DNA from 2 places in the Leclercia sp. genome. Region 1 is predicted to be linked to the other one. Evidence: predicted binding sites of a transcription regulator. Region 1 holds the regulator's gene; the other holds the start of a gene.
What was found. The regulator PhoB, encoded in region 1, activates phosphate uptake and scavenging genes when phosphate is short. The targets are predictions, from matches to a motif close to CTGTCATAAAACTGNCNNAT.
Positions count from the first base shown of each region.

Region 1 (4,199 bases):
CACGCGATTTCAATTGATGGGTCATAAAACCTTACTGCCTGTGGATGTGGTGTTGAAAACGTTGAATTTTTCGCTATCCCATGCGGAACAAAACAGCGGAAAAAATGTGCAATGTCAGCGGGAAATGCTCCCCTGCTGCCGTGGTCAGGAATATTTTTTCGATTTACCACGCAAATACAGTCTGTCCGACGATATCAGGAGGGCAATTTAAACGCTTATAACGTTTAAAGGCAATATGGGATCGCAAAACCAGAACAATATGCCAGGTTGAAAGTGAGACCTGAAACATTACACCATTTATCAGAAAAACCCATGGCTAATCATGCGAACAAAAAAGCAACAGGCGTATAAAATTTACCCGCGCTTCGGTTGACTGCAAAGCAAACAGGCCAGCTTTCGCTGGCCTGTGGCAATATCTGATTACAGAGACGCTGTCAGGCGCTGTTACTGGCAATCAAACGTTCCGGGATCACGAAACTGAATCGCGTGCTTTTGCCCGGCGTGCTGACGATATCGAGACGGCTGTCGTGGTGATTGATGGCGTGTTTCACAATAGCCAGCCCCAAACCGCTGCCCCCCGTCTGGCGGGAACGGGCTTTATCCACCCGATAAAAACGCTCGGTCAGGCGGGGAATATGCTCCGGGCCAATACCGGGGCCATCATCTTCCACGCTGAACTCCGCTCCCGTGGGCGCATGCTGCCAGCGCACGGTAATATGGGTGCCCGCCGGGGTGTGATTCACCGCGTTATAGACCAGGTTGGAGATGGCGCTGCGCAGTTCATCATTACTGCCGCGCACCTTAAGGCTGTTATCCACCTCAAAGGTGATCTGGTGCTGCTGCTGGCTTAAGGTTTGCGCCTCACGCTCCAGCATTCGCAGCATCATCGGCACGTCGATGGTTTCATTGAGCGCCAGGGTTGGCGCGGCCTCAATGCGGGAGAGCGTCAGCAGCTGCTTCACCAGCCCTTCCATCCGCTGCGTCTGCTCGCGCATGGTCTGGAGCGCTTTTTCCCGCGGCGCGCCCTCGAGCGTCTGCTCCTGCATCATCTCCAGATAGCCCTGCAATACCGTCAGCGGAGTGCGTAACTCGTGGCTGACGTTGGCGAAGAAGTTGCGCCGCGCCCCTTCCAGCTGGTGCATTTGCGTTACATCGCGCGCCACCATCAGCCACTGTTTGTCGCTGTAGGGCATCACGCGGATCTCCAGATGGCGACCGGTGTTCAGCACCAGATTGTGCGGGCGGGTGAAATCGCGTTTTTTCAGGTACTGCGCGAACTCGGGATAGCGCAGCAGGTTGAGGATATTCTGTCCATTATCGTCCGGCCAGCGCAGGCCCAGCAGCTGTTGCGCCAGCCCGTTGCACCAGAACATCGCTCCCTCTTCGGTGGTAAGCACCACCGCATCGGGCAGAGACTCCGCGCCGCTGCGAAAACGTTTGATCAGGCTGCCCAGCTCGCGTCGGCGTTTTTTATTACGCATCTGCATCTGGTGCAGGCCATACAGCAGCGGTTCCCAACTGCCGCTTCCCGGCGGAGGGGTCATGCTTCTGTCTACCCACAGCCACCATGAAAGGCGGAGCAGATTCCAGAAGTGCCAGACCAGCAGTCCGGTGACTGCTGCCAGCAAAAACCAGGGGAGATAACCAAAAACGGCCCCGAGGATCAGGGCCGGGATACAGCAAAGGACCAGTTCAAAACAGAGCCTTTTCCATGACAGCCGTTCCAGCACGCGTCACACTCCTGTCATTGTTCAGAAACGGGTAGAGAAACGATAACCCGTGCCGCGGACGGTCTGTACCATGCGATCGTGACCGCTGGTTTCCAGGGCCTTACGCAGACGACGAATATGCACATCCACCGTCCGGTCTTCAACATAGACGTTAGTGCCCCAGACATTATTGAGCAACTGCTCGCGGCTGTAGACGCGTTCCGGGTGGGTCATGAAGAAGTGCAGCAGTTTGAATTCGGTAGGCCCCATATCGAGGGGATTTTCACCGGTCATCACGCGGTGCGAGGTAGGATCCAGGCTCAGGCCCTGCATCTCAATCACCTCTTCCACCGCCATCGGGGAAATACGGCGCATCACCGCCTTGATACGCGCCACCAGCTCTTTCGGTGAGAAGGGTTTGGTGATGTAGTCATCCGCCCCGGTCTCCAGACCGCGGACGCGATCTTCCTCTTCGCCGCGGGCCGTCAACATCATCACCGGGATATCGCGGGTTAAGGCTTCACGTTTGATATGTTTGATGAATTGCAGACCGGAGCCGCCGGGCAACATCCAGTCGAGCAGGATCAGATCGGGCCAGGGTTCGTTGAGCTGATTCACCGCGCTGTCGTAATCTTCGGCTTCTACCGGTTGAAAGCCATTTTGTTCGAGCACGAAACAGACCATTTCACGAATGGGTGCTTCATCTTCTACGACCAGAATACGTCTCGCCATACTTAGCCCTGTCTTATTTAGGTTACATGTTTGTAATACGGCGTCATTATGCGTCAGATTTATGACAGATTTATGAAAAACCTGCCCACCCATCAAGGCAAGCCGTTGTTTTCTGGCCGCCCTGATTGTAGCGGTTATCTTCCTTCCCCTGAATGTTTATAATCCCGCTTACTTTTTTTTGCCACGGATCTGTTATGCGCATACTTCACACCTCGGACTGGCATCTGGGACAGAACTTCTACAGTAAAAGCCGCGCCGCCGAACATGAAGCGTTCCTCAACTGGCTGCTTGAGATGGCGCAATCCCACCAGGTTGACGCTATCCTGGTGGCCGGGGATATCTTCGACACCGGATCGCCGCCCAGCTATGCGCGAGAGCTGTATAACCGTTTCGTGGTCAACCTGCAGAAGACCGGATGTCATCTGGTGATTGTGGCCGGCAATCATGATTCCGTGGCCACACTGAATGAATCCCGTGAAATTCTTGCATTTCTTAACACCACCGTGGTCGCCAGCGCCGGTCACGGGCCACAAATTCTGCGCAAACGCGACGGGACGCCCGGGGCGGTGCTCTGCCCGATCCCATTCTTACGCCCTCGCGACGTGATGAAAAGCCAGGCGGGCCTCTCGGGGATCGAGAAACAGCAGCAGCTGTTAGCGGCCATCACCCACTATTATGCCGATCAGTATACTGCCGCCTGCCAGCTTCGCGGCGACAGCGTCCTGCCGATTATTGCCACCGGACACCTCACCACCGTCGGTGCCAGTAAAAGTGACGCGGTACGTGACATCTATATCGGGACGCTGGATGCCTTCCCGGCGCAGCATTTCCCGGCGGCCGACTATATTGCGCTGGGCCACATCCACCGCGCACAGAAGATTGGCGGCTGCGACCACATTCGCTACTGCGGCTCCCCCATTCCCCTCAGCTTTGATGAAACCGGCAAAAGCAAATGCGTACATCTGGTGAGTTTTGACCAGGGTAAGCTCAGCGCCGTCGACGCCCTGGAGGTGCCCATCACCCAACCGCTGGCGGTGCTGAAGGGCGATCTGGCGGCCATCGCCGCCCAGCTGGAGCAGTGGCGTGGCGTGGAGCAGACGCCTCCCGTCTGGCTGGATATCGAAATTGCCACCGAGGAGTACCTGCACGACATGCAGCGTAAAATTCAGCACCTGACGGAAGACCTGCCGGTGGAAGTGCTGCTGGTGCGGCGCAGTCGCGAGCTGCGCGAGAAGCTCCTCGCCAACAGCCTGCGTGAAACCCTCAGCGAGCTGCGGGTGGAGGAAGTTTTTGAGCGCCGCCTGGCGCAGGAGACCCTTGATGATGCGCAGCGGGCCCGGTTAAACGAGCTGTTCAGCCATGCCCTGCACGCCCTGGATAACGAGGAGGATAACGCGTGAAAATTCTCAGCCTGCGTCTGAAAAACCTCAACTCGCTCAAGGGCGAATGGAAAATCGACTTTACCGCCGAGCCTTTCCTCAGCAACGGCCTGTTTGCCATCACCGGCCCGACCGGCGCCGGGAAAACCACCCTGCTGGACGCCATCTGCCTCGCGCTGTACCACGAGACGCCGCGCCTCAACACCGTATCGCAATCGCAAAACGATCTGATGACCCGCGACACCGCCGAATGTCTGGCGGAGGTAGAGTTTGAGGTTAAAGGGGTCGCCTACCGCGCTTTCTGGAGCCAGAACCGGGCGCGCAATCAGCCGGACGGCAACCTGCAGGTGCCGCGCGTGGAGCTGGCCCGGTGTGAGGA
Region 1 covers NZ_DAIQCE010000002.1:334,220-338,418, forward strand. The annotation lists gene brnQ (branched-chain amino acid transporter carrier protein BrnQ) at 1-25, opposite strand, end outside; gene phoR (phosphate regulon sensor histidine kinase PhoR) at 435-1,730, opposite strand; gene phoB (phosphate response regulator transcription factor PhoB) at 1,752-2,441, opposite strand; gene sbcD (exonuclease subunit SbcD) at 2,636-3,841, shown strand; gene sbcC (exonuclease subunit SbcC) at 3,838-4,199, shown strand, end outside.

Region 2 (4,199 bases), on a different contig from region 1:
GGCCCAGACCCAGCATGACGCCGCCAATTACCCCATTTTTGGTGAACGGCAGAACGATACGCCAGATAACTTCCCAGGTGGTGCAGCCGATGCCGTAGGCCGACTCTTTCATCATCACCGGGGTCTGTTCGAAGACATCGCGCATTACCGCTGCGATGTACGGAATAATCATGATGGCGAGGATCACGCCTGCGGCCAGGATCCCGATACCGAATGCCGGACCGGAGAAGAGGGCGCCCACAAACGGGATGGCGGAGAGGACGTTGCCCACCGGCTCCTGGAAGTATGTCGCGAACAGCGGGGCAAAGATAAACAGGCCCCACATGCCGTACACGATACTTGGAATTGCCGCCAGCAGCTCGATGGCGATACCCAGCGGACGCTTCAGCCAGTTCGGCGCCAGTTCCGTCAGGAACAGGGCGATACCGAAGCTCACCGGCACGGCAATCAGCAGGGCGATAAATGAGGTCACCAGCGTGCCGTAGATCGGCACCAGCGCACCGTAAATATCGTTCGGCGCATCCCACTCTTTGGTCCACAGGAAGGAGAAACCAAATTTCTGGATGCTCGGCCAGGAGGAGAAAATCAGAGACACGATGATGCCGCCCAGCAGCAATAGCACAATCAGCGCAGCCAGTTTTACCAGCGCGCTGAAAATCATGTCACCTTTTTTACCCGGAGGGTTAAATGCAGGCTTGGTTGCAGCCATAAATTACTCTTCTGTTTGAGACGTCTTACGAATATGCCCGGTGGCGCTGACGCTTACCGGGCCTGGCGGGTTAGCGTTATTGCCACCCGCCATCTTCGTCAAAAATATCCTGTTAGTACAGCGCTTTACCGCTGCTGTCTTTCACGTTGGTTTTCCATGCAGCACGAATCTGCTCAACCACGCTGTCCGGCAGGCTGGCGTAATCCAGGTCGTTCGCCTGTTTGTTGCCGTTTTTGTATGCCCAGTCGAAGAACTTCAGCACTTCAGTACCCTGCTCAGGTTTCTTCTGCTCTTTGTGCACCAGGATGAAGGTGGTGGAGGTGATTGGCCACGCGCCTTCGCCTTTCTGGTTAGTCAGGTCCTGAGCGAAAGATTTGCTCCAGTCAGCACCTTTAGCCGCGTTAGCAAAGTTCTCTTCGGTCGGGCTTACTGGTTTACCGTCAGCTGAGACCAGCTTGGTGTACGCCAGGTTGTTCTGCTTAGCGTAAGCGTATTCTACGTAGCCGATTGAGCCAGGCAGACGCTGTACGAAAGCGGCGATACCGTCGTTACCTTTACCGCCCAGGCCGGTTGGCCAGTTCACGGTAGAGCCGGAACCGACTTTGGATTTCCACTCTTCGTTCACTTTCGCCAGGTAGCTGGTGAAGACGAAGGAGGTACCGGAACCGTCAGCACGACGAACCACAGCGATGTTCTGCGCAGGCAGCTTAACGCCCGGGTTCAGTTTGGTGATGGCTTCGTCATCCCATTTTTTGATCTTGCCGAGATAGATATCACCCAGGGTTTTGCCGTCCAGCACCAGCTCGCCGGACTTCAGACCAGGGATATTCACGGCCAGCACAACACCACCGATAACGGTCGGGAACTGGAACAGGCCTTCCTGCGTCAGTTTTTCATCCGACAGCGGAGCATCAGATGCGCCGAAATCAACGGTATTCGCGGTAATTTGTTTAACGCCACCGGAGGAGCCGATACCCTGGTAGTTCACCTTGTTACCAGTTTCTTTCTGGTAGGTATCAGCCCATTTGGCATACACCGGCGCAGGGAAGGTTGCACCAGCGCCAGTCAGGCTTGCCTCTGCAAATACAGAGAACGCGCTCATCGATAAGGTCGCGGCGACAACAGTTGCGACAGTGGTACGCATAACTTTCATAATGTCTCCTGCAAGATTTTCGTAAATCGTTGTTTAGTGGCTACGATGAGCAAAATAGGACAAACAGGTGACAGATAAATGTACGAATTATGACAGTTTTATGACAGCGAGAATTTAGCTTTAGGGAAGTTAAAATAAAGATTATATATCAGCAGGTTGGATATCATTATGACGCTAAGATTTCAGAAAAATTTTCTTTCTGTGACACTGAAAAAGTTAGTTGAAGATGACAGTTTGTCATTAAAAAACGCGGGAAAAAAAGCTCCACCCGAAGGTGGAGCCTGAGGGGATTATTCTACGGTAACGGACTTCGCCAGGTTACGCGGCTGGTCAACGTCGGTGCCTTTAATCAGCGCGACGTGATACGCCAGCAGCTGCAGCGGTACGGTATAGAAGATTGGCGCAATCACCTCTTCCACATGCGGCATCTCGATGATGTGCATGTTGTCGCTGCTGACGAAACCGGCATCTTTATCGGCGAAGACAAACAGGACACCGCCACGGGCGCGGACTTCTTCGATGTTGGATTTCAGTTTTTCCAGCAGTTCGTTGTTAGGCGCCACCACGATCACCGGCATATCCGCATCGATCAGCGCCAGCGGGCCGTGTTTCAGCTCGCCTGCGGCGTAGGCTTCCGCGTGGATGTAGGAGATCTCTTTCAGCTTCAGAGCGCCTTCCAGCGCGATCGGGTACTGATCGCCACGACCGAGGAACAGGGCGTGATGCTTGTCGGAGAAGGATTCCGCCAGCGCTTCAATGCGTTTGTCCTGCGAGAGCATCTGCTCAATACGGCTCGGCAGCGCCTGCAGGCCATGAACGATGTCATGCTCAACAGAGGCATCCTGGCCTTTCAGACGAGCCAGTTTCGCCACCAGCATCAGCAGAACCGTCAGCTGGGTGGTGAACGCTTTGGTGGAGGCCACGCCGATTTCAGTGCCGGCTTTGGTCATCAGCGCCAGATCGGATTCACGCACCAGCGAGGAGCCCGGCACGTTACAGATCGCCAGCGAACCGAGATAACCCAGCTCTTTGGACAGACGCAGCGCCGCCAGGGTGTCGGCGGTTTCGCCGGACTGCGATAGGGTGATCATCAGGCTGTTACGGCGCACCGCTGATTTGCGATAGCGGAATTCAGAGGCGATTTCCACGTCGCACGGCACGCCTGCCAGGGATTCAAACCAGTAGCGGGAGACCATACCGGAGTTGTAGGAGGTACCGCAGGCCACGATCTGAATATGCTCGACGTTAGCCAGCATCTCGTTGGCGTTGGCGCCCAGCTCGCTCAGATCCACCTCACCGTGGCTGATGCGCCCGGTCAGGGTGTTTTTGATGGCGTTTGGCTGCTCGTAGATCTCTTTCTGCATGTAGTGACGGTAAGCACCTTTGTCACCCGCGTCGTACTGCAGGCTGGATTCGATATCCTGACGCTTCACCGGCGCACCCGATTTATCAAACAGCGTCACGTCACGACGGGTCACTTCGGCAATGTCACCCTCTTCCATGAAGATAAAGCGACGGGTTACCGGCAGCAGCGCCAGCTGATCGGAGGCGATAAAGTTTTCACCCATCCCCAGACCAATCACCATCGGGCTGCCCGAGCGAGCGGCCAGCAGGGTGGACGGGTCGCGGCTGTCCATGATCACGGTGCCGTAGGCGCCGCGCAGCTGTGGGATGGCACGCAGTACGGCTTCACGCAGCGTACCGCCCTGCTTCAGCTCCCAGTGAACCAGGTGGGCGATCACCTCGGTGTCGGTTTCAGACACGAAGGTATAGCCGCGCTCGGTGAGTATTTCGCGCAGCGGCTCGTGGTTTTCGATGATGCCGTTATGCACCACCACAATGTGTTCAGAGACATGCGGGTGCGCGTTGCCTTCAGAAGGTTCACCGTGGGTCGCCCAACGGGTATGGGCAATGCCTGTACCGCCGTGCAGCGGGGTTTCTTCCGCGGCCTGTGACAGCATGTTTACTTTACCGAGGCGGCGCAGACGGGTCATGTGCCCTTCTGCATCGACCACTGCCAGACCGGCAGAGTCGTAACCACGGTATTCCAGACGACGTAACCCTTCGAGAAGGATTTCAGCAATATCACGCTGCGCGACTGCGCCAACAATTCCACACATAGTTTTAGATTCCGAATAGAGGCTTTCGCCTGCGTTGTCGCTGACCTGTATGTGCCCTTTTCGGGCGCCCCGAGCCTTGTAGAGAGTGGGGTTATTTTTATGGGTACTGCTTATGGGAGGGGGATTATTTTATCCCCTCATCCCGAAAATGCTTTTACTTCTTCACCGGGCGTTTCCAGCCCTGCTTGTGAACCTGTGGCACGCGGCTGATGACCAG
Region 2 covers NZ_DAIQCE010000004.1:30,137-34,335, reverse strand. The annotation lists gene pstC (phosphate ABC transporter permease PstC) at 1-709, opposite strand, end outside; gene pstS (phosphate ABC transporter substrate-binding protein PstS) at 822-1,862, opposite strand; gene glmS (glutamine--fructose-6-phosphate transaminase (isomerizing)) at 2,153-3,982, opposite strand; gene glmU (bifunctional UDP-N-acetylglucosamine diphosphorylase/glucosamine-1-phosphate N-acetyltransferase GlmU) at 4,137-4,199, opposite strand, start outside.
Region 2: a site for PhoB is predicted at 1,950-1,969, ahead of pstS (phosphate ABC transporter substrate-binding protein PstS). Genes of this name have one in related genera too.